Linked DNA regions of Metabacillus sp. KUDC1714. The protein of the gene in region 1 binds, or shares a complex with, the protein of each later gene. Links are inferred from orthologs where the notes say so. Each region holds a gene or a part of one and is shown in the gene's direction. Other genes may lie near its edges. The genes, in order: rpsG and tig.

Region 1 (14,583 bases):
TCGTCAAGCTGAACCAATTTCTAAAGTTGAACAAATGGAAGAAGCTGTTTCAGTAGATTAATAAAAGTGAAGAGATGGATGTTAAAAGTTTTTCGAGAGTAATGTTGACATCCATCTCTTTCAATGTTACTATATTCAAGGTGCTTAATCACAACCTGTTTGCTTTGGAGGATATATAAATATGTCTTATGAAAAAGTATCTCAGGCACAAAAAATTATTGTTGGTACTAAGCAATCAGTTAAAGCTCTATTAAATAATGAGGTTAGAGAAATGATCATTGCTGAAGATGCTGAACAACGAATTGTCCAAAAGATTATTCAAACAGCAGAACAACAGCATATTCCTTTAACAAAAGTTTCTTCTATGAAAAAGCTTGGTAAAGCTTGTGGAATAGAAGTTGGAGCTGCAGCTGTAGCTATAATCCAGTAAAAGCTGTTTTTGCGATATGTGAATTCATTTTGCAGAAACTTTGTTTTTGCCCAAATATGAACCACCTGGATGTGTGGTATTAAATTGATGAGGGGAGGAAAACCATAATGCCTACTATTAACCAATTAGTACGTAAAGGTCGCGTAAGTAAAGTTGAGAAATCAAAATCACCTGCGCTAAACAAAGGTTACAACAGCTTCAAAAAAGAGCAAACGAATGTATCATCACCTCAAAAACGTGGTGTGTGTACTCGTGTAGGTACGATGACGCCAAAGAAACCTAACTCAGCGCTTCGTAAATATGCTCGTGTTCGTTTAACTAACGGAATCGAAGTTACAGCATATATTCCTGGTATTGGTCACAACTTACAAGAACATAGTGTTGTTCTTATCCGTGGTGGTCGTGTAAAGGATTTACCGGGGGTACGTTACCACATCGTTCGTGGTGCGCTTGATACTGCTGGTGTTGATGGACGTATGCAAGGTCGTTCTAAATACGGTACGAAACGTCCTAAAGCTGCAAAAAAATAATATAATTTTTAAATAAAATGAAATCAGCATGAAGGGAGGAACATAACATGCCACGTAAAGGTCCTGTAGCAAAAAGAGATGTATTACCAGATCCACTTTACAATTCAAAGCTTGTTACACGTTTAGTAAACAGAATTATGATCGACGGAAAAAGAGGTAAAGCACAATCTGTACTTTACAATGCTTTCGATTTAATTAAAGAACGCTCTGGAAAAGATGCAATGGAAGTGTTTGAACAAGCACTTAAAAACATCATGCCAGTTCTTGAAGTTAAAGCACGTCGTGTTGGTGGTGCTAACTATCAAGTACCTGTAGAAGTACGCCCTGATCGTCGTACTACTTTAGGTCTTCGTTGGTTAGTAAACTATGCGCGTCTTCGCGGAGAAAAAACGATGGAAGAGCGTTTAGCTAACGAAATTCTTGACGCTGCTAACAACACTGGAGCAGCAGTTAAGAAGCGTGAAGATACACATAAAATGGCTGAAGCAAATAAAGCATTTGCTCACTATCGCTGGTAATCAATACAGTTTAACTATACTAAATTTCCTATGAGGAAGGAGAAATTACCCAATGGCAAGAGAGTTCTCCTTATTAAACACTCGTAATATTGGTATCATGGCTCATATTGATGCTGGAAAAACAACAACAACTGAGCGTGTACTATATTACACTGGTCGTATTCACAAGATTGGTGAAACTCATGAAGGTGCATCTCAAATGGACTGGATGGAGCAAGAACAAGAACGTGGAATCACGATTACTTCCGCTGCAACAACTGCGCAGTGGAAAGGACATCGTGTTAACATCATCGATACACCTGGACACGTAGACTTCACAGTTGAAGTTGAACGTTCATTACGTGTACTTGATGGTGCTGTAGCTGTTCTTGATGCTCAATCAGGTGTTGAGCCGCAAACAGAAACAGTTTGGCGTCAGGCTACAACTTATGGAGTTCCTCGTGTTGTTTTTGTTAACAAAATGGACAAAATCGGCGCAGACTTCTTATATTCTGTTAAAACAATTCATGAGCGTCTTCAAGCTAATGCTCACCCAATCCAATTACCGATTGGTGCTGAGGATCAATTTGAAGGAATCATCGACTTGGTAGAAATGAGAGCGACGTTCTATGGCAATGACTTAGGTACTGATATCCAAGATAAGGAAATACCTGAGGAATACCTTGAACAAGCAAACGAATACCGTGAAAGCCTAGTTGAAGCAGTAGCAGAACTAGATGAAGAATTAATGGAGAAATACCTTGGTGGTGAGGAAATCACTAACGAAGAGCTAAAAGCTGCAATTCGTCAAGGTACTGTTAATGTTGAATTTTATCCTGTAATCTGTGGATCAGCTTTCAAAAATAAAGGTGTTCAAAAAATGTTAGATGCAGTTATCGATTACCTTCCATCACCATTAGACGTACCTGCAATTAAAGGTATTGTTCCTGATACAGATGAAGAAGTAACTCGTGAATCTAGCGATGATGCACCATTCGCTGCATTAGCTTTCAAAGTAATGACAGACCCTTATGTTGGTAAGCTTACATTCTTCCGTGTTTACTCTGGTACGTTAAGTTCTGGATCTTATGTTCAAAACTCAACAAAAGGTAAACGTGAGCGTGTAGGTCGTATCCTTCAAATGCATGCAAATAGCCGTGAAGAAATCTCAATGGTTTACTCTGGTGATATTGCAGCTGCTGTAGGTTTGAAAGATACAACGACTGGTGATACTTTATGCGATGACAAAAACCTTGTTATCCTTGAGTCTATGGAATTCCCAGAGCCAGTAATTCAACTTTCTGTTGAACCAAAATCTAAAGCAGACCAAGATAAAATGACAACTGCTTTACAAAAGCTTCAAGAAGAAGATCCAACATTCAGAGCTCATACTGATCAAGAAACTGGTCAAACAATTATTGCTGGTATGGGTGAACTTCACTTAGATATTCTTGTTGATCGTATGAAACGTGAATTCAAAGTTGAAGCTAATGTTGGTGCTCCTCAGGTTGCATATCGTGAAACATTCCGTGCAGGTGCAAAAGTAGAAGGTAAATTTGCACGTCAATCGGGTGGTCGTGGACAATTTGGACACGTATGGATCGAATTTGAACCTAACGAAGAAGGTAATGGTTTTGAGTTTGAGAACAAAATCGTTGGTGGTGTAGTACCTCGTGAATATGTACCTGCAGTTCAAGCTGGTCTTGAAGATGCAATGCAAAACGGTGTACTTGCTGGATATCCATTAGTTGATGTAAAAGCTGCATTAGTTGATGGTTCATACCATGATGTTGACTCAAGTGAAATGGCATTTAAGATTGCAGCTTCTTTAGCACTTAAAAATGCTGTTTCTAAATGTAGCCCAGTTATCCTTGAACCTGTTATGAGGGTTGAAGTAGTAGTACCAGAGGAATACATGGGTGATATCATGGGTCAAGTCACAGCTCGTCGTGGACGTGTTGAAGGTATGGAAGCTCGTGGTAATGCACAAGTTGTACGTGCAATGATTCCACTTTCTGAAATGTTTGGATATGCTACTGCATTACGTTCTAGTACACAAGGTCGCGGAGTATTTACAATGCACTTTGATCACTATGAAGAGGTTCCAAAATCAGTTTCAGAAGAAATAATTAAAAAAAATAAAGGTGAGTAATTGATTTTACTCCTTTGATGAAGTATAACTACTTATGTGAGAACAGAGAGTGATGTGATCACTTTCTGTTACATATATCCTAAAATAATTAAACTCTAAGGAGGATTTTTAGAATGGCTAAAGAAAAATTCGACCGATCCAAAACGCATGCTAATATTGGTACAATCGGACACGTTGACCATGGTAAAACTACATTAACAGCTGCAATCACTACTGTACTTGCAAAACGCAGTGGTAAAGGTGCTGCTATGGCATATGATATGATCGATGCTGCTCCTGAAGAGCGCGAGCGTGGAATCACTATCTCAACTGCACACGTTGAGTATGAAACTGAAACTCGTCACTATGCACACGTAGACTGCCCAGGACATGCTGACTATGTTAAAAACATGATCACTGGTGCTGCTCAAATGGATGGCGGAATCTTAGTAGTATCTGCTGCTGATGGTCCAATGCCACAAACTCGTGAGCACATCCTTTTATCTCGTCAAGTAGGTGTTCCTTACCTTGTTGTATTCTTAAACAAATGTGACATGGTTGATGACGAAGAATTATTAGAACTAGTTGAAATGGAAGTACGTGACTTACTTTCTGAGTACGATTTCCCTGGTGACGATGTACCAGTAATCAAAGGTTCTGCTCTTAAAGCTCTTGAGGGTGAAGCTGATTGGGAAGAAAAAATCGTTGAGTTAATGAATGCAGTTGATGAGTATATCCCAACTCCAGAACGTGACACTGACAAACCATTCATGATGCCAGTTGAGGATGTATTCTCAATCACAGGTCGTGGAACAGTTGCTACAGGTCGTGTTGAGCGTGGACAAGTTAAAGTTGGTGAAGTTATTGACATCATCGGTTTTACAGAAGAGCCAAAATCAACAACTGTAACAGGTGTTGAAATGTTCCGTAAACTTCTTGATTTTGCAGAAGCTGGCGATAACATCGGTGCACTTCTTCGTGGGGTTTCTCGTGATGATATCCAACGTGGACAAGTTCTTGCTAAACCAGGCACAATCACTCCACACACAAAGTTCAAAGCAGAAGTATACGTTTTATCAAAAGAAGAGGGTGGACGTCACACTCCATTCTTCACTAACTACCGTCCTCAGTTCTACTTCCGTACAACTGATGTAACTGGTATCTGCCAACTTCCAGAAGGCATTGAAATGGTTATGCCTGGAGATAACGTAGAAATGTCAGTTGAACTTATCGCTCCAATCGCGATTGAAGAAGGTACTAAATTCTCAATCCGTGAAGGTGGACGTACAGTAGGCGCTGGCGTAGTTGCTACTATCCAAGAATAATCTTTCTTCTATAGAAGAAATAAAAAAGGCGAGCATTTATTGCTCGCCTTTTTGTATGTTTTTTTCAGTAGTTATTAAACTTAAAAAATTTTATTAAACAATTACTTTTGATCAACAGGAAAGTATTGAAGTTAAAAAAATGTTACTACAAAAATTAATAACTATTTTAATAAGATTTTGCACTACAATTAGTTAGAAAATAAAACCATCATAGCTTTTCTTGATATTAGTATACAATCTATGTATAATAGGAAAAGTGCGCAAGAAGATTATAAGTTTAATTTATTTTTTTTCTTGCATCTATCACGACTTTTATGTATAATAGACAATGTTGGTCTTTGACTGCGATGAAGCAGGAGGTTGCCGATACACACGGCCGCTTTGCCATGGCGTGCGTAGGGAAAATTCTTGCTGAGAAAATGTCTATTTTAAAAATAGGCGAAAAGGAGGGAAAATAATGGCAAAACAAAAGATTCGTATTCGTTTGAAAGCTTATGATCATAGAATTCTTGATCAATCTGCTGAGAAAATTGTAGAAACTGCAAAACGTTCTGGTGCAAATGTATCTGGTCCAATTCCGTTACCAACAGAAAGATCAGTATACACAATCCTACGTGCGGTTCATAAATATAAGGACTCTCGTGAGCAATTCGAAATGCGTACGCATAAGCGTTTAATTGATATCATCAACCCAACACCACAAACTGTTGATGCATTAATGCGTTTAGATTTACCATCTGGTGTTGACATTGAAATCAAACTTTAATAATTAAAATAAATAATGAAATTTTATAGGAGGTGTGACTCATGACCAAAGGAATCTTAGGAAGAAAAATTGGTATGACGCAAGTATTTGCAGAAAACGGTGATTTAATTCCTGTAACAGTAATTGAAGCTACTCCAAACGTTGTTCTACAAAAGAAATCTGCTGAAACTGATGGTTATACAGCTGTTCAGTTAGGATTTGAAGATAAACGCGAAAAGTTAGCTAACAAACCTGAAAAAGGACACGTTAGTAAAGCTAATACTGCACCTAAGCGCTTCGTTAAAGAACTTCGTGAAGCTAGCTTAGATGCATACGAAGTTGGTCAAGAAGTCAAGGTTGATATTTTCGCTGCTGGTGAAACAGTAGATGTAACAGGAATTTCTAAAGGGAAAGGTTTCCAAGGCTCTATTAAACGCCACGGACAATCTCGTGGACCTATGTCTCACGGTTCTCGTTATCATCGTCGCCCAGGTTCAATGGGACCTGTAGCTCCAAACCGTGTATTTAAAAACAAACTTTTACCAGGTCGTATGGGTGGAGAACGTGTTACTGTTCAAAACTTAGAGATTGTAAAAGTAGATGCTGAACGTAATCTATTACTTATTAAAGGTAACGTTCCAGGACCTAAAAAAGCACTTATTACTGTAAAAGGCGCAGTGAAATCTAAATAATTTCTTTAGGAAAGGAGGAATTGGATAATGCCGAAAGTAGCATTATTAAACCAATCTGGATCAAACGTTGGAGAAATCGAACTTAATGATTCTGTATTTGGTATCGAACCTAATCAGCACGTATTATTTGAAGCGGTTATTATGCAAAGAGCTTCCTTACGTCAAGGAACTCACAAAGTAAAAAATCGTTCTGAAGTAGCAGGCGGAGGTCGTAAACCTTGGCGTCAAAAGGGTACTGGTCGTGCTCGTCAAGGATCTATCCGTTCGCCACAATGGCGCGGTGGTGGTGTCGTATTTGGACCAACTCCACGTTCATATTCATATAAATTACCTAAAAAAGTTCGCCGTTTAGCGATCAAATCAGCTTTATCATCAAAAGTAGTTGATAACAGCATTGTTGTATTAGAGGACTTAACTTTAAACGCTCCAAAAACAAAAGAAATGGCTGCAGTACTTAAAGGTCTTTCTGTTGAGAGAAAAGCGTTAATCGTGACAGCTGACAACAATGAAAATGTTGCATTATCATCACGTAATATTCCTAATGTAACAGTAGTTACAGCTAATGGAGTAAACGTACTTGATGTACTTAACCATGATAAGCTTATTATGACGAAAGCTGCGGTGCAAAAAGTAGAGGAGGTGCTTGCATAATGAAAGATCCTCGTGATATTATTAAGCGCCCCGTAATCACTGAACGTTCATCAGATCTTATGGCTGAGAAAAAATATACGTTTGAAGTTGATGTTAAGGCTAATAAAACTGAAGTTAAAGATGCGATCGAGTCAATCTTTGGTGTTAAAGTTGAAAAAGTAAACATCATGAACTATAAAGGTAAATTCAAACGCGTTGGTCGTTATAGCGGCTTAACAAATCGTCGTCGTAAAGCAATCATTAAGCTTGCTGCAGACAGCAATGAAATCGAATTATTTGAAGTATAAATTTTAATAGAAAAGGAGGGATATCGATATGGCGATTAAAAAATATAAACCAACCTCAAATGGTCGACGTGGTATGACAGTATCTGATTTCGCTGAAATCACTACAGACCAACCTGAAAAGTCATTACTTGCGCCACTTCATAGAAAAGGTGGACGTAATAACCAAGGTAAATTAACAGTTCGTCACCAAGGCGGCGGACACAAACGCCAATATCGTGTGATCGATTTTAAACGCGACAAAGATGGTATACCAGGACGCGTTGCTACAATCGAATACGATCCAAATCGTTCTGCAAACATCGCACTAATCAACTACGTTGATGGTGAAAAAAGATATATCCTTGCACCTAAAAACCTTAAAGTAGGTTTAGAAATTATGTCTGGTCCTGAAGCAGACATTAAAGTAGGGAATGCATTACCATTACAAAATATTCCTGTTGGTACTGTGGTACACAACATTGAATTAAAACCTGGTAAAGGCGGACAATTAGTTCGTTCCGCAGGAACTTCTGCTCAAGTATTGGGTAAAGAAGGTAAATACGTACTTGTACGTTTAAACTCTGGTGAAGTTCGTATGATTCTTGCAACTTGTCGTGCAACTGTAGGTCAAGTTGGTAATGAACAACATGAACTTATCAACATTGGTAAAGCAGGTCGTTCTCGTTGGTTAGGCAAACGCCCAACTGTTCGTGGATCTGTAATGAACCCTAATGACCATCCACACGGTGGTGGTGAAGGACGCGCTCCAATCGGACGTAAATCACCAATGTCTCCTTGGGGTAAACCAACTCTTGGTGCTAAAACTCGTAAGAAGAAAAATAAATCAGATAAGTTTATCGTGCGTCGTCGTAAAAAATAACGTGATTGAACTACGGTTCAGTCGAACCGTAGCACGATCGCGAAGGGAGGTACAATCATGGGCCGTAGCTTAAAAAAAGGACCATTCGTTGATGATCATTTAATAAGCAAAGTTGAAGCGTTAAATGAAACTGAAAAGAAGCAAGTTATTAAAACTTGGTCTCGTCGTTCTACAATTTTCCCACAATTCATTGGTCACACTATTGCTGTTTATGATGGACGTAAACATGTTCCTGTTTATGTAACTGAGGACATGGTAGGACACAAACTTGGTGAGTTTGCACCTACACGTACGTACAAAGGTCATGCAAGTGATGACAAAAAAACAAGACGTTAATGAGAGGAGGCATTTAAATGCAACAATCTAAAGCTGTCGCAAGAACAGTTCGTATTGCTCCTCGTAAAGCTCGTTTAGTTCTGGATCTTATTCGAGGTAAGCAAGTAGGCGAAGCAGTAGCGATTTTGAATCATACGCCAAAGGCTGCTTCTCCAATCATAGAAAAAGTATTAAAATCAGCAGTGGCAAACGCTGAGCATAACTATGAAATGGACATCAATAGCTTAGTTGTAACTGAAGCTTTTGCAAACGAAGGTCCAACTCTTAAACGTTTCCGTCCACGTGCTATGGGTCGTGCGAGTGCAATTAATAAACGTACAAGTCACATCACAATCATCTTATCAGAAAAGAAGGAGGGATAATCCGTGGGTCAAAAGGTAAATCCAGTCGGTCTTCGTATTGGAGTTATTCGTGATTGGGAGTCAAAATGGTTCGCTGGTAAAGACTACTCAACTCTTTTACATGAAGATATTAAAATTCGTGAATACATTAGCAAACGTCTTAATGATGCATCTGTTTCTAAAATTGAGATCGAGCGTGCTGCAAACCGTGTAAATGTTACAATCCACACTGCTAAACCTGGTATGGTAATTGGTAAAGGTGGTACTGAAGTTGAAGCATTACGTAAAGCACTTAACCAATTAACTGGTAAACGTGTGCACATCAACATTTTAGAAATCAAAAGAGCTGATTTAGATGCTAAATTAGTTGCTGAAAACATTGCGCGTCAATTAGAAAATCGTATTTCTTTCCGTCGTGCTCAAAAACAAACTATTCAACGTGCAATGCGCGCAGGTGCACAAGGTATCAAAACACAAGTATCTGGTCGTTTAGGTGGAGCAGATATCGCACGTGCAGAGCATTATAGTGAAGGAACAGTTCCACTACACACACTTCGTGCTGATATCGATTACGGAACAGCAGAAGCTGATACAACTTACGGTAAATTAGGCGTAAAAGTTTGGATCTATCGTGGAGAGGTTCTTCCTACTAAGAAGAAAACTGAGGAAGGAGGAAAATAATATGTTATTACCAAAACGCGTAAAATATCGTAGAGAGCACCGTGGAAAAATGCGTGGTCGTGCTAAAGGTGGTACTGAAGTACATTTCGGTGAATTCGGTATCCAAGCTTTAGAAGCTTCTTGGATCACGAACCGTCAAATTGAAGCAGCTCGTATTGCGATGACACGTTACATGAAACGTGGCGGTAAAGTTTGGATTAAAATCTTCCCTTCTAAACCTTATACTGCAAAACCTCTAGAGGTACGTATGGGATCAGGTAAAGGTGCTCCAGAAGGTTGGGTAGCAGTTGTAAAACCTGGTAAAGTATTATTCGAAATTTCTGGTGTTTCTGAAGAGGTAGCACGTGAAGCTTTACGTTTAGCATCTCACAAATTACCGATCAAAACGAAGTTCGTAAAACGTGAAGAAATTGGTGGTGAATCTAATGAAAGCTAATGAAATTCGTGACCTTACCACTGCTGAAATAGAACAAAAAGTAAAATCACTTAAAGAAGAGTTATTTAACCTTCGCTTTCAACTAGCGACAGGACAATTAGAAAATACTGCTCGTATCCGTGAAGTTCGTAAATCGATCGCTCGTATGAAAACTGTTATCCGTGAAAGAGAGATCGCAGCTAATAATCATTAATAAGAGAGGAGGTTTATCGAATGAGTGAACGTAACCAACGTAAAGTGTATACTGGTCGTGTTGTTTCTGACAAAATGGATAAGACAATTACTGTTCTTGTTGAAACTTACAAAACACACTCTCTATACGGCAAACGTGTAAAATACTCTAAGAAATACAAAGCACATGATGAAAACAACCAAGCAAAAATTGGTGATATCGTAAGAGTAATGGAAACTCGTCCATTATCAGCTACTAAGCGTTTCCGTCTAGTAGAAATCGTAGAAGAATCTATTATCATTTAATTTTGTTCGGATAGTTAATTCCGAAGGGAGGTAACATAAGTGATCCAACAAGAATCTCGTTTAAAAGTCGCTGACAACTCTGGTGCTCGTGAAGTATTAACAATTAAGGTATTAGGCGGTTCTGGTCGTAAAACTGCTAATATCGGAGATGTAATTGTTTGTACGGTTAAACAAGCAACACCAGGTGGCGTTGTCAAAAAAGGTGAAGTTGTTAAAGCTGTAATTGTTCGTACAAAGAGTGGAGCTCGTCGTACAGACGGTTCTTACATCAAATTTGACGAAAATGCATGTGTTATCATCCGTGATGACAAGAGCCCACGTGGCACACGTATTTTCGGACCTGTTGCACGTGAATTACGTGAAAATAACTTTATGAAAATTGTTTCTTTAGCTCCAGAAGTTCTATAATAAATCTGATTGCCTTACTAAGGAGGTGCAACTAGGATGCATGTTAAAAAAGGTGATAAAGTAATGGTTATCTCTGGCAAGGATAAAGGAAAACAAGGCGTAGTACTTGCTTCTTATCCTAAAAAAGATCGCGTACTTGTTGAAGGTATAAATGTTGTGAAAAAACACTCAAAACCATCACAAGTTAACCCACAAGGTGGGATCTTAAGCCAAGAGGCACCTATCCATGTATCAAATGTTATGCCACTTGATCCTAAATCAGGTGAACCAACTCGTGTTGGTTATAAAGTGGTAGACAATAAAAAGGTACGTGTAGCAAAAAAATCTGGTGAAACTTTAGATAAATAGTAAATAAGGAAGGGAGGTCTATGTCATGAACCGCCTTAAAGAAAAGTATCAAAAAGAAATTACACCTGCATTAATGAGTAAGTTTTCTTACAAATCAGTAATGCAAGCTCCGAAATTAGAAAAAATCGTTATCAACATGGGTGTTGGTGATGCTGTATCAAATTCAAAAGCACTAGATGTTGCTGTTGAAGAGTTAGCGCAAATCACTGGTCAAAAACCTGTTGTAACTAAAGCAAAAAAATCAATCGCTGGCTTCCGTTTACGTGAAGGTATGCCAATTGGTGCAAAAGTTACATTACGCGGTGAGCGTATGTACCAATTCTTAGATAAGTTAGTTTCTGTTTCATTACCACGTGTACGTGACTTCCGTGGCGTATCAAAGAAATCATTTGACGGACGCGGTAACTACACTTTAGGTGTGAAAGAGCAATTAATCTTCCCTGAGATTGATTATGATAAAGTAAATAAAGTTCGTGGTATGGATATCGTTATCGTAACTACTGCGAATACTGATGAAGAAGCACGCGAACTATTAACACAGTTCGGTATGCCGTTCCAAAAATAATCGCTAGTAAAGGGAGGCGAAATTGTGGCTAAAAAATCAATGATTGCTAAGCAAAAACGCACGCAAAAGCACAAAGTACAAGAGTATACTCGCTGCGAACGTTGCGGTCGTCCACACTCAGTACTACGCAAATTTAAGCTTTGCCGTATTTGTTTCCGTGAACTTGCTTATAAAGGTCAAATTCCAGGCGTGAAAAAAGCTAGCTGGTAAAACCGTAAATCGGGAAGGAGGTTATTTTGATATGGTTATGACAGATCCTATTGCAGATATGCTTACTCGCATTCGTAATGCGAATATGGTACGTCACGAGAAGCTTGAGTTCCCTGCTTCTAAAATCAAAAAGGAAATCGCTGAAATTCTAAAGCGTGAAGGTTTTGTTCGTGATGTAGAATATGTAGAAGACAACAAACAAGGCATCATTCGTATTTTCTTAAAATACGGTTCTAACAATGAGCGCGTAATCACTGGTCTTAAAAGAATCAGTAAGCCTGGTTTACGTGTATATGCAAAAGCTGATGAAGTACCACGTGTACTTAACGGATTAGGTATTGCGATCGTTTCAACTTCTCAAGGCGTTTTGTCTGACAAAGAAGCTCGTGCAAAACAAGCTGGTGGAGAAGTATTAGCATACGTTTGGTAATAAGCTCAAAATGAATGGAGGTGTAATGAATGTCTCGTATTGGAAAGAAACCACTTGAAATTCCTGCAGGTGTTACAGTTACTATCGCTGATGATAATACAGTAACGGTTAAAGGTCCTAAAGGTGAGTTAACTCGCACATTCAACTCTGATATTAAAATCACTATCGAAGAGAACGTCTTAACTGTAAGTCGTCCTTCTGATGTTAAAGAACACCGTGCACTTCACGGTACAACACGTAGTCTACTTGGTAACATGGTAGAGGGTGTTTCTAAAGGATTCGAAAGAGGCTTAGAACTTATCGGTGTCGGTTACCGTGCTTCTAAATCTGGAAATAAATTAGTTCTTAATGTTGGTTACTCTCACCCTGTTGAGATCACACCTGAGACAGGTATCGAAATCGAAGTACCGACTCAAACTAAGGTTCTTGTTAAAGGTACTGACAAAGAACGTGTAGGTGCAATTGCAGCTAACATTCGTGACGTTCGTCCACCAGAGCCTTATAAAGGTAAAGGTATTCGCTACGAAGGCGAACATGTACGTCGTAAAGAAGGTAAAACTGCGAAGTAATATCGCCTAGATGATAAGAAAGGAGTGACTTAAATGATAAATAAGGCTGATAAAAATGCTGTACGTAAAAAGAGACATGCGCGTGTTCGTTCTAAGTTAACTGGTACAACTACACGTCCTCGTCTAAACGTATATCGTTCCAACCAACACATCTATGCACAAGTTATTGATGATACAAATTCAGTTACTTTAGTAAGTGCTTCTACTCTAGATAAAGATTTTAATCTTGATTCTAAAAGCAATCTTGAAGCTGCTCAAAAAGTTGGAGAATTAGTAGCAAATCGTGCTATTGAAAAAGGTGTTAAATCTGTCGTATTTGATCGCGGTGGATACTTATATCATGGTCGTATTAAAGCACTAGCTGAAGCAGCACGTACGGCTGGACTTGAATTTTAATCGGAAAAGGAGGGACATAAAGAATGCGTCGTATTGATCCAAACAAATTAGAGCTTGAAGAACGCGTAGTTACCGTTAACCGCGTAGCCAAAGTTGTTAAAGGTGGTCGTCGTTTCCGTTTCGCAGCACTTGTTGTTGTTGGAGATAAAAACGGTCATGTAGGTTTCGGTACTGGTAAAGCACAAGAGGTACCAGAAGCGATTCGTAAAGCAATTGAAGATGCTAAGAAAAATCTAATTGAAGTACCTATGGTAGGTACTACAATTCCTCACCAAATTATCGGTCAATTTGGAGCAGGAAATATTCTTTTAAAACCAGCTTCTGAAGGTACTGGAGTTATCGCTGGAGGACCTGTTCGTGCGGTATTAGAATTAGCAGGTGTTGCAGATATTCTTTCAAAATCTTTAGGTTCAAACACTCCAATTAATATGATTCGTGCTACAATCTCAGGATTGAGTGAATTAAAGAGTGCTGAAGATGTTGCTAAGTTACGTGGAAAAACGGTAGAAGAACTGTTAGGATAAGGAGGGAACTAAAATGGCGAATAAGTTAGAAATTACCCTCACTCGCAGTGTAATTGGTCGTCCTGAAGATCAACGTATTACTGTTAGAACACTTGGACTAAAAAAGTTACATCAAACTGTAGTACAAGATGATAATCCTGCGATTCGCGGTATGATTAATAAAGTTGCTCACTTAGTTACAGTTAAAGAACAATAAAAGTAACAAAAATTAATAAGGAGGTGTCCCGATGAAACTTCATGAGTTGAAACCAGCAGAAGGTTCACGTAAAACACGTAATCGTGTTGGTCGTGGTACTGGTTCTGGTAACGGTAAAACAGCTGGTAAAGGTCATAAAGGACAAAACGCCCGTTCTGGTGGTGGAGTTCGTCCTGGATTCGAAGGTGGTCAAACTCCTTTGTTCCAACGCTTACCTAAACGCGGTTTTACGAACATTAACCGCAAGGACTTTGCTATTGTAAACCTTGAGACGCTAAACCGCTTTGAAGAAGGCACTGAGGTTACTCCAGAATTATTGCTTGAAACAGGTATTGTTAGCAATGTAAAATCTGGTGTAAAAATTCTTGGTAATGGTCAATTAGAGAAAAAACTTACTGTAAAAGCTAACAAATTCTCTGCTTCTGCTAAAGAAGCTATTGAATCTGCTGGCGGTTCAGTTGAGGTGATCTAATGTTAAAAACAATCTCCAATTTTATGCGCGTGGGTGATATTAGAAGT
Region 2 (9,435 bases), 1.7 Mb from region 1 along the record:
TTCTCGTGAGCATGCTCCTTGGGCTCTGTCAGATTACGGATTTCAAGTTATTTTAGCACCTTCCTATGCAGATATTTTCCATCAGAACTGTCTAAAAAATGGCTTGTTGCCAATTACTTTAGATCAATCTGTTTTAGATGTGATCCGAGAAAAGGCAAATGCTGAAGGATACGAACTAAAAATAGACTTAGAAGAGCAAAAGCTTACGGATAGTGATAATCTTTCAGAATCATTTGCTGTTGATCCATACTGGAAAGACATGCTGCTATATGGGAAAGACGAAATTGACTTAACACTAAACTACAACGAAAAAATTCAAAAATTTGAAGAAAGTAGAGCTGCATTTCTATAATGCCAGCTCTTTTTTTGTTCAAAGCTACTTTTTAATTAGGTACCGCTTGTTTTCCAAGAGTTGGATTGATAAACTTGTAAGCAAAGATTCGCTGCTGGAGTTGACCACCATATGAATGAGAAAAAACGTTCAAAGATCATTCCCTTCCCTAATTTGAAAGAACGATACATAGATAAGGGAATGGCCTTATTAAAAGAGAAAAAGTATCATGAGGCACTTGATATGTTTTCTGAAGCTAAAAATTTAAATGAAGATAAGGCAGAGCTCTATTTAGGTATGGCAATTTGCTTTATGGAGCTTGGAGAATTAAAAGAAGCGAAAGAAATTTGTAAGAAAATGCTTCTGGAAGATATTGGTCACTACTTTACGGTGTTACAAATTTATTTAACGATTTTAATTCAGCTTCGAGAATATCACGAAGTTCAAACTACAATCGAAGCTGTGTTAGAAGAGAATCATCTTCCTGCAGAAAGTGCGGAGCATTTTTATAAATTATTAGAATTTAGTCGGAAAATGACTCAAAATGATGAGGATATTTTTGAAGATGATAATGATGCGGGTTCGACATATATTGAAGACATTCTTGAAAACACAAACAAGCAAATGGCTTATATCCAATCATTACAAGATAGAAATTTAAGTAAGCATTACTCATCGTTAAAGGTCCTATTAGAAAATCCAAATAGTCATCCGATGATTAAATCTATGATTTTACATCTAATGATAGAGAACGAAGTTGAAAAGGAAGTGACGGTGTACAAATTTGGCGAATCCGTCACGGTCATCCCTGCAAAGCTCAACGATATTGCCGATTTACCTTTTACGAAGAAAGTCCTAAATATATTAGATGACACGTTAGGGCAAGAAAATCCCACTCTTTTTGAGGCGGTAAAAGAGCTATGGATTAGACATTTATATGTTCTTTTCCCACTTCTTCCTCAACCGACAGATGGTAATTTATGGGCTGCTGCTCTTCATATAGTTGGATATGAGATGCATGGAATAGTATTAGATCCTGAGGAAGTTCAGCAAATGTACGGGCTGTCTATATCGACATTACAAGAAGTATGTAAAAAAATATATCAAATAGAAGAAATTTCTTATATGCAAATATGAGGCTATATGTTGAAAGGAATGTTTTCTATGTTATAATAAAATGGTTGCAAAATAGTGATCATCGTATATAAGGTCTTTTAAGTGTGGGCAAAAATGGGCCTTCTATTTTATCTCGTTCCAACCTGTCGTATAGGCGGTTGACAATAGGAACTATGGTAGTGAAACGAACATCGATGGGGATGAGGAGAATCTCACGTCTGGATGTTTCAATTATGCGAAATCCTTAAGCATGGTTAGTATTCGGTTATTTTTACCGTACATAAAACAGGTATATCATAGTGTTTGATTGTTTAAACTGGACAAGCAACCACCATTTACCTATCACTTATTCGCACAATCATTATAGATTTTTGGAGGGAACAACACATGTCAGTAAAATGGGAAAAATTAGAGGGGAACGATGGCGTTCTTACGGTTGAAGTTTCTGCAGAGGACTTCACAAAAGCACTTGATGAAGCATTTAAAAAGGTAGTTAAGCAGGTTTCTATTCCTGGATTCCGTAAAGGTAAAATTCCACGTGGTATGTTTGAACAACGCTTTGGTGTAGAATCTCTATATCAAGATGCATTAGATATTATCTTACCGACAGCATATCCTAATGCAGTTGATGAAGCTGGAATTGAACCAGTGGATCGTCCTGAAATTGATGTTGAACAAGTTGAAAAAGGAAAAAGCTTAATTTTCACTGCAAAGGTTACAGTTAAACCAGAAGTGAAATTAGGTGAATATAAAGGTCTAGAAGTTGAAAAATTAGACGACACTGTAACAGATGAAGATGTGGAGAATGAATTAAAACAACTTCAAGAACGTCAAGCAGAATTAGCTGTTAAAGAAGAAGGCGCGATTGAAAACGGTGATACTGCAGTTCTTGACTTTGATGGCTATGTTGATGGAGAAGCTTTTGAAGGTGGAGCAGCTGAAAACTACTCATTAGAAATTGGTTCAGGTTCATTCATCCCTGGCTTTGAAGAACAGCTTATCGGTTTAGAAGCTGGAGCTGAGAAGGATGTCGAAGTAACATTCCCTGAAGAATATCACGCTGAAAATCTTGCAGGAAAGCAAGCTGTTTTCAAAGTGAAGATTCATGAAATTAAAGCGAAAGAGCTTCCAGCTTTAGATGATGAATTTGCTAAAGATGTTAACGAGGAAGTTGAAACACTTGAAGAACTTAGAGCTCAAACAAGAACTCGTCTTGAAGAAGCTAAAAAGACTGAAGCTGAAAATCAACTAAGAGATACTCTAGTTGAGAAAGCTGCTGAAAGTGTAGAAGTTGATATTCCAAATGCATTAATTGAAAACGAAATTTCACGCATGATGCAAGAGTTTGAGCAACGTCTTCAAATGCAAGGTATGAACCTTGACTTATACTTCCAATTCTCAGGTCAAGATGAAGAAGCATTAAAAGCTCAAATGAAAGTTGATGCAGAGAAACGTGTAAAATACAACTTAACACTTGAAGCAATTGTTAAAGCGGAAAACATTGAAGTTTCTGATGAGGATGTTGAAGCGGAATTATCTAAAATGGCTGAAATGTACAATATGCCAATTGAAAATATCAAACAAGCATTAGGTGGATCAGCTGAAGGTCTTAAAGAAGATTTAAAAGTTCGTAAAGCGATCGATTTTCTTGTAGAAAATAGTAAAGTTGTTGCATAATAATAATAATTAAAGAACAAGGCGCGAGTGGATCGTGCCTTGTTTTGTACAATTATGTTTTATTTATATTCCTTTGGGAATGATATAAGAAAGCCAATACATACATACACATGAAGTAATAAAATAAGTAATAATTCGAAAAGGCTTAACATGCTAAAAAATAGGGAAATGGAAATAAAGTACAATGAAAACTTTTTTCTATTTTTTCAACTTTGTAACCTTTTACAAAGTTGAAGTAGTATCATTACCTGTCTTCGCGTTACTTATGGTAAAATGCAATACATACCTGTTTTAAAATTAGTTTCTTTACATATATGTAAAGAAAAGAAAAGCATCCACCTTCTATTCCCTGACATGGTTGGGAAAGATAGACATTAAATTAGGGTTGGGTAGAATTATTAAAGAATGAGATAAAGATACAAGGGGTGAAACAATGTTTAAATTTAACGACGAAAAAGGACAATTGAAATGTTCATTTTGTGGTAAAACCCAAGATCAGGTTCGTAAGTTAGTAGCTGGACCTGGAGTATACATATGTGATGAGTGTATTGAGCTTTGCACAGAAATCGTTGAAGAAGAGCTAGGCACTGAAGAAGAAGTTGAATTTAAAGATGTTCCAAAACCGAAAGAAATTGATGAAATTCTAGATGAGTATGTTATTGGTCAAGACCAAGCTAAGAAATCTTTAGCAGTTGCCGTATATAATCATTATAAACGAATTAATTCTAATAGTAAGATTGATGATGTTGAGCTTTCCAAAAGTAACATTGCAATGATCGGTCCTACTGGAAGTGGTAAAACATTGCTTGCTCAAACATTAGCACGTATATTAAATGTTCCTTTTGCAATCGCTGATGCAACATCATTAACAGAAGCAGGTTATGTAGGTGAAGATGTTGAAAACATTTTGTTAAAACTAATTCAAGCCGCTGACTATGATGTTGAAAAAGCAGAAAAGGGTATTATTTATATCGATGAAATCGATAAGGTTGCTCGTAAATCTGAGAATCCTTCCATTACACGTGATGTATCAGGAGAAGGTGTTCAGCAAGCATTGCTTAAAATTCTTGAGGGTACGGTAGCTAGTGTTCCTCCACAAGGTGGTAGAAAGCATCCACACCAAGAATTTATTCAAATTGATACAACCAACATTCTGTTCATTTGTGGTGGAGCGTTTGATGGCATTGAACAAATTATTAAACGCCGTCTTGGCAAAAAAGTTATTGGTTTTGGATCAGACAACAAAAATGCAGACCTAGATAAAAAAGCTCTTCTTTCACAAGTATTGCCAGAAGATTTATTGAAATTTGGTTTAATACCTGAATTTATTGGTCGTTTACCTGTAATTGCGAGCTTAGAGCCACTTGATGAAGATGCATTAGTTGAAATCCTAACGAAACCAAAAAATGCTCTAGTAAAACAATATCAAAAAATGCTTGATCTAGATGGAGTTGAACTTGAGTTTGAAGAGGGAGCACTGATGGAGATTGCTAAAAAAGCAATTGAAAGAAAAACTGGTGCCCGCGGTCTACGTTCAATTATCGAGGGTATTATGCTTGATATGATGTTTGACCTACCTTCTAGAGACGATATTACGAAAACAATTATAACTGCTGAGACTGTTACAGGAAATATCTCGCCAAAGCTTGTCCTAAATGATGGGACAGTTATACAAGATGATAAAAAAACATCTGCTTAAGTTAGCAATTGTTTAACGTTAGATAGGAAGCTGATATATATCAGCTTCCTTTTTCGTGTATTCAAAAATAGAAAAAGTAATTCTTTCTTTGATAAAAGCTCTTTTCTAAGAGATTGTTGCTTTTAAAACAAGGCTCTTTTCTAAAAGATTGTTGTTTTTGAACAAAACTGATTAGGGTGATTGGTGCGGAAGGTGCGAGACTCCTGTGGGAGTAGCGGGACAGGTGAGACCCCGCAGGCGCTTCGCGCTGAGGAGGCTCATCGCCCGCCCCACGGAAAGCAAGCATCCTGGAGCGCCAATCAACCAACCCAATACTATTTTAAAAGCAACAAAGTTTGCGAAAACAGCCTAAAACAAAAACTAATTCAGGTTGATTGGAACGGATTGCGAGACTCCTACGGGAGCAGCGGGACAGGTGAGACCCCGCAGGGCGTTTACGCCGAGGAAGCTCACCGCCCGCTCCGCGGAAAGCGAGCAACTCTCTGGAATCAACCACACCGGAGTTCTTGGTAAATAGCACCAAGTATGCGAAAACAGCATTGATAAAAAGGCTCTCTATCCCTACATATTCGACAGCCTGATAACATCAGTTCGTTATTCCTTTAATTTAGAAGAGATTGTAATATGCTATAGATGTTTTAAAAGAAAAACATGTTTATTCCAGTAGAACCTCGGAGATACTAGCTATAAATAACCGCTTCATACTAAAAGTACCTACAAATATTTTGCCTAAGCTAAAAGGCAAGCTGAAGCTTGTCTTTTGTCAGCTTTAAGTGAAAAGGGAATCCATATTACATAATAGGCACTTTCATTTTCTTTATGGTTTACTTTGTTTAATGACTGATCTACTAAGTAGACATAGGACAAGATAAAAAAATAATCTACAAGGCCGGAGATTATACACTCTAAGAATGATCTAAGTGACTCCGTCTATATATCAACTTGTAGCGGTAAACAAGAGACTTTAGCAGGAGGGACTACAATGAGTTGGACAAGTATCGCTTTGTTTATTCAGTTGTTTTTTGGGATTATTATCGGGATGTATTTCTGGAATTTATTAAAAAACCAAAGAACTCAAAAAATCTCGATTGACCGTGAATCTAAAAAAGAAATGGAACAATTACGGAAGATGAGAGCGATTCGTTTAACAGAACCTTTAGCTGAAAAAGTAAGACCACAAAGTTTTCAGGATATAGTTGGACAAGAGGATGGAATTCGTTCATTACGTGCAGCCCTTTGTGGTTCAAATCCACAGCATGTGATTATTTATGGACCACCAGGAGTTGGGAAAACGGCTGCTGCAAGGCTTGTGTTAGAGGAAGCGAGAAGAAATGTGAGAACACCCTTCAAAGAAAATGCTGTCTTTGTTGAATTGGATGCAACAACAGCTAGATTTGATGAAAGAGGAATTGCTGATCCTTTAATTGGCTCCGTACATGATCCAATTTATCAAGGTGCAGGTGCAATGGGGCAAGCAGGTATTCCGCAGCCAAAGCAAGGTGCTGTAACAAATGCACATGGTGGAGTCTTATTTATTGATGAAATTGGCGAATTGCACCCAATCCAAATGAATAAGCTGTTAAAAGTGTTGGAAGATCGAAAAGTTTTTTTAGAAAGTGCGTATTATAATGAAGAAAACACACAAATCCCAACACATATCCATGACATTTTTAAAAATGGTTTGCCGGCTGATTTTCGTTTAATTGGTGCAACGACTAGAACACCAAATGAAATTCCACCTGCAATTCGATCAAGATGTCTTGAGGTATTCTTTAGAGATCTTGAGCAAGATGAGCTTTCAATTGTCGCGAAAAAGGCAGCGAATAAGGTTGATATGATCGTAAGTGATGAAGGAATAGATATGCTAACTTCATATGTCCGTAATGGCCGTGAAGTGGTAAATTTAATGCAAATTGCTACAGGTATGGCAATGTCTGAGGACCGAAATGAAATTACTGTAGAGGACATTAAGTGGGTTATCCATTCAAGCCAATTAACACCTAGACATGAGAAGAAGATTAATAAAAAGGCGAAGATAGGTTTAGTAAATGGATTAGCTGTCTATGGCCCAAATACAGGTGCACTTTTAGAAATTGAAGTAACAGTAATCCCGGCTGAGAAAGATAAAGGTACCATTAATATTACTGGTATTGTCGAGGAAGAAAGTATTGGTGACCGTTCAAAATCGATTAGAAGAAAAAGTATGGCAAAAGGATCAATTGAAAATGTTATAACTGTACTTCGTTCAATGGGGATTAAAGCGGGAGATTATGATATTCATGTGAACTTCCCAGGTGGTACACCGATAGATGGTCCATCCGCAGGTATTGCTATGGCAACTGGAATCTTTTCTGCTATTCATAAAATTGCTATTGATAATAAGGTAGCAATGACAGGTGAAATTAGTATACATGGTAATGTGAAGCCTATTGGTGGAGTCATTCCGAAGATAAAAGCTGCTAAAAAAGCTGGAGCGAAAACGGTAATCATTCCTCAGGAAAATATGGAATCGATCATAAAGGGTATTGATGGAATTGACATTGTCCCTGTTACAAATTTACAAGAAGTATTTGACTTAGCCCTTGTAAACCCACCAACAGAGAAGGCCAATCCTTTGCTTCAAAATAATTTACAAGCAACATACCCACATCAGGAATCTGTCTAATATAAAATCGGGGTCAGACCCCTATAGAGTTAATTGGCTAATTATTTAGTAAAAACCAGGGTCAGACCCCTATAGAGTTATTTGCTAATTATTTAGTGAAAAACTTTGTAGGGGTCTGACCCCTTTATAAAGCTTTTACTAAGTATTTAGTGACCAGCCATATAGAAGTCAGACCCTTTTATAGAAAATTTCTTTTTCAACTCAAAGTGAATAGGGTATACTACCTAAATGAGAAAAGTGGTTACAAATAGACACTAGTAAAAGAATAGGATAGAATTGTACAAAGAACTAACTATTATGTCATGGAGGTATAAGCGCATGGCGAAATCAAATACACAAATCGTCCCCCTCCTACCGTTACGAGGCTTGCTAGTATATCCAACGATGGTACTACACCTTGATGTAGGGAGAGATAAATCTGTTCAGGCGTTAGAAAAAGCAATGATGGATGATCATATCATCTTTTTAACGACACAAAAAGAGATTGCGATAGATGAGCCGAAAAAGGAAGATATTTACGAAATTGGAACATTAACGAAAATAAAACAAATGTTAAAATTACCGAATGGAACCATTAGAGTACTTGTTGAAGGTTTAGAGCGTGGCGAAATTAAACGCTTTGTTGAAGAAGATGAATATTATTCTGTTGAGGTTTCTATCTATCAGGACCCAGAAGTTAAGAGTGTTGAAGAAGAAGCCTTAATGAGAACTATGTTAGAATATTTTGAGCAATACATAAAGCTTTCAAAAAAGGTATCCGCTGAAACATATGCTACAGTATCAGATATAAATGAGCCTGGAAGAATGGCAGATATTATTGCTTCACATTTACCTCTAAAGTTAAAAGAAAAGCAAGAGGTACTTGAAACACTTGATTTAAGAGAAAGACTAAACAAAGTAATTTCAATAATTCATAATGAGAAGGAAGTTCTACAGCTTGAGAAGAAGATCGGCCAGCGTGTGAAGCGTTCTATGGAACGTACACAAAAAGAATATTATCTTCGTGAGCAAATGAAAGCCATTCAAAAAGAACTTGGTGAAAAAGAAGGTAAGGTTGGTGAAGTATCATCACTAACTGAGCGGATCGAACAAGCAGGTATGCCTGATCATATAAAATCAGTTGCTTTCAAGGAATTAGACCGTTATGAAAAAGTCCCTGCAAGCTCTGCTGAAAGTGCCGTTATCCGAAACTATATTGAATGGCTTCTATCATTACCTTGGACAAATGCAACAGAAGATCGTTTAGATATCAATATAGCAGAAGAAATCCTTAATGAGGATCATTATGGCCTTGAAAAAGTGAAAGAACGTGTATTAGAGTACTTGGCAGTTCAACAACTAACAAATTCTTTAAAAGGACCGATTCTCTGCTTAGCTGGACCTCCAGGTGTTGGAAAAACATCGTTAGCACGTTCAGTCGCAAAGTCGTTAAATCGCCATTTTGTCCGTATTTCACTTGGTGGTGTTAGGGACGAATCTGAAATTCGTGGACATCGCCGTACATATGTAGGCGCCATGCCAGGTAGAATTATTCAGGGAATGAAAAAGGCAGGAACGATAAATCCAGTTATTCTATTAGATGAAATTGATAAAATGTCTAATGATTTTAGAGGGGATCCATCATCAGCATTGCTTGAAGTTTTAGATCCTGAACAAAATCATAGCTTCAGTGATCATTATGTTGAAGAAACCTATGATCTATCAAAGGTAATGTTTATTGCGACAGCAAACAACTTAGCTACAATTCCTGGACCGCTTCGTGATCGTATGGAAATTATTAATATCGCTGGCTATACAGAGCTTGAAAAAGTTCATATTGGGAAGGATCATTTACTACCAAAGCAGCTTAAGGAGCACGGTCTTAAAAAATCTCATTTACAAATTCGAGATGACGCGATCTTAAGCATTATTCGCTATTACACAAGAGAAGCTGGTGTGCGTGGTCTA

What was found.
Region 2: the proteins of rpsG (region 1) and tig are in contact, whole or in part, in a crystal structure (PDB 3GTY), measured with the Thermotoga maritima proteins. The link is inferred for Metabacillus sp. KUDC1714 from one-to-one orthologs. Residues at the interface, in WP_004081843.1 of Thermotoga maritima: Lys34, Lys52, Lys55, Glu59, Arg62, Gln63, Glu66, Asn67, Lys69, Val71, Arg95, Ala109, Lys110, Lys111, Gly112, Arg113, Pro114, Glu117, Glu121, Ile124, Ala125, Tyr127, Asn128, Asn129, Thr130, Gly131, Lys135, Asp139, Arg142, Met143; in WP_004081061.1 of Thermotoga maritima: Glu122, Val124, Val129, Leu130, Tyr133, Glu188, Gly259, Ile262, Tyr263, Glu266, Ser270, Glu273, Gln274, Glu277, Arg308, Gln311, Ile312, Ser315, Tyr316, Glu325, Arg329, Arg336, Leu363, Phe366, Trp367, Arg373, Leu377, Arg381, Leu384, Glu387.

The regions. Positions count from the first base shown.
Region 1 is NZ_CP055263.1:2,095,131-2,109,713, forward strand. What follows is about bases 1-2,742. They hold rpsG (30S ribosomal protein S7), read left to right. Parts: upstream 1-1,007; coding sequence 1,008-1,478; downstream 1,479-2,742. Other genes in these bases: rpoC (DNA-directed RNA polymerase subunit beta'), read left to right, coding at 1-61; HUW50_RS09880 (50S ribosomal protein L7ae-like protein), read left to right, coding at 182-430; rpsL (30S ribosomal protein S12), read left to right, coding at 538-960; fusA (elongation factor G), read left to right, coding at 1,531-2,742. In the rest of the region: more of fusA, read left to right, coding at 2,743-3,609; tuf (elongation factor Tu), read left to right, coding at 3,723-4,913; rpsJ (30S ribosomal protein S10), read left to right, coding at 5,371-5,679; rplC (50S ribosomal protein L3), read left to right, coding at 5,721-6,350; rplD (50S ribosomal protein L4), read left to right, coding at 6,378-7,001; rplW (50S ribosomal protein L23), read left to right, coding at 7,001-7,288; rplB (50S ribosomal protein L2), read left to right, coding at 7,317-8,147; rpsS (30S ribosomal protein S19), read left to right, coding at 8,205-8,483; rplV (50S ribosomal protein L22), read left to right, coding at 8,501-8,845; rpsC (30S ribosomal protein S3), read left to right, coding at 8,849-9,505; rplP (50S ribosomal protein L16), read left to right, coding at 9,507-9,941; rpmC (50S ribosomal protein L29), read left to right, coding at 9,931-10,134; rpsQ (30S ribosomal protein S17), read left to right, coding at 10,155-10,418; rplN (50S ribosomal protein L14), read left to right, coding at 10,458-10,826; rplX (50S ribosomal protein L24), read left to right, coding at 10,863-11,174; and more genes.
Region 2 is NZ_CP055263.1:359,613-369,047, reverse strand. The notes cover bases 1,120-3,979. They hold tig (trigger factor), read left to right. Parts: upstream 1,120-1,834; coding sequence 1,835-3,124; downstream 3,125-3,979. Other genes in these bases: clpX (ATP-dependent protease ATP-binding subunit ClpX), read left to right, coding at 3,558-3,979; HUW50_RS01850 (tetratricopeptide repeat protein), read left to right, coding at 1,120-1,468. Outside these bases: leuD (3-isopropylmalate dehydratase small subunit), read left to right, coding at 1-352; more of HUW50_RS01850, read left to right, coding at 464-1,119; more of clpX, read left to right, coding at 3,980-4,823; ATP-dependent protease LonB, read left to right, coding at 5,806-7,488; lon (endopeptidase La), read left to right, coding at 7,807-9,435. UniProt on the Bacillus subtilis protein: Involved in protein export. Acts as a chaperone by maintaining the newly synthesized protein in an open conformation. Functions as a peptidyl-prolyl cis-trans isomerase.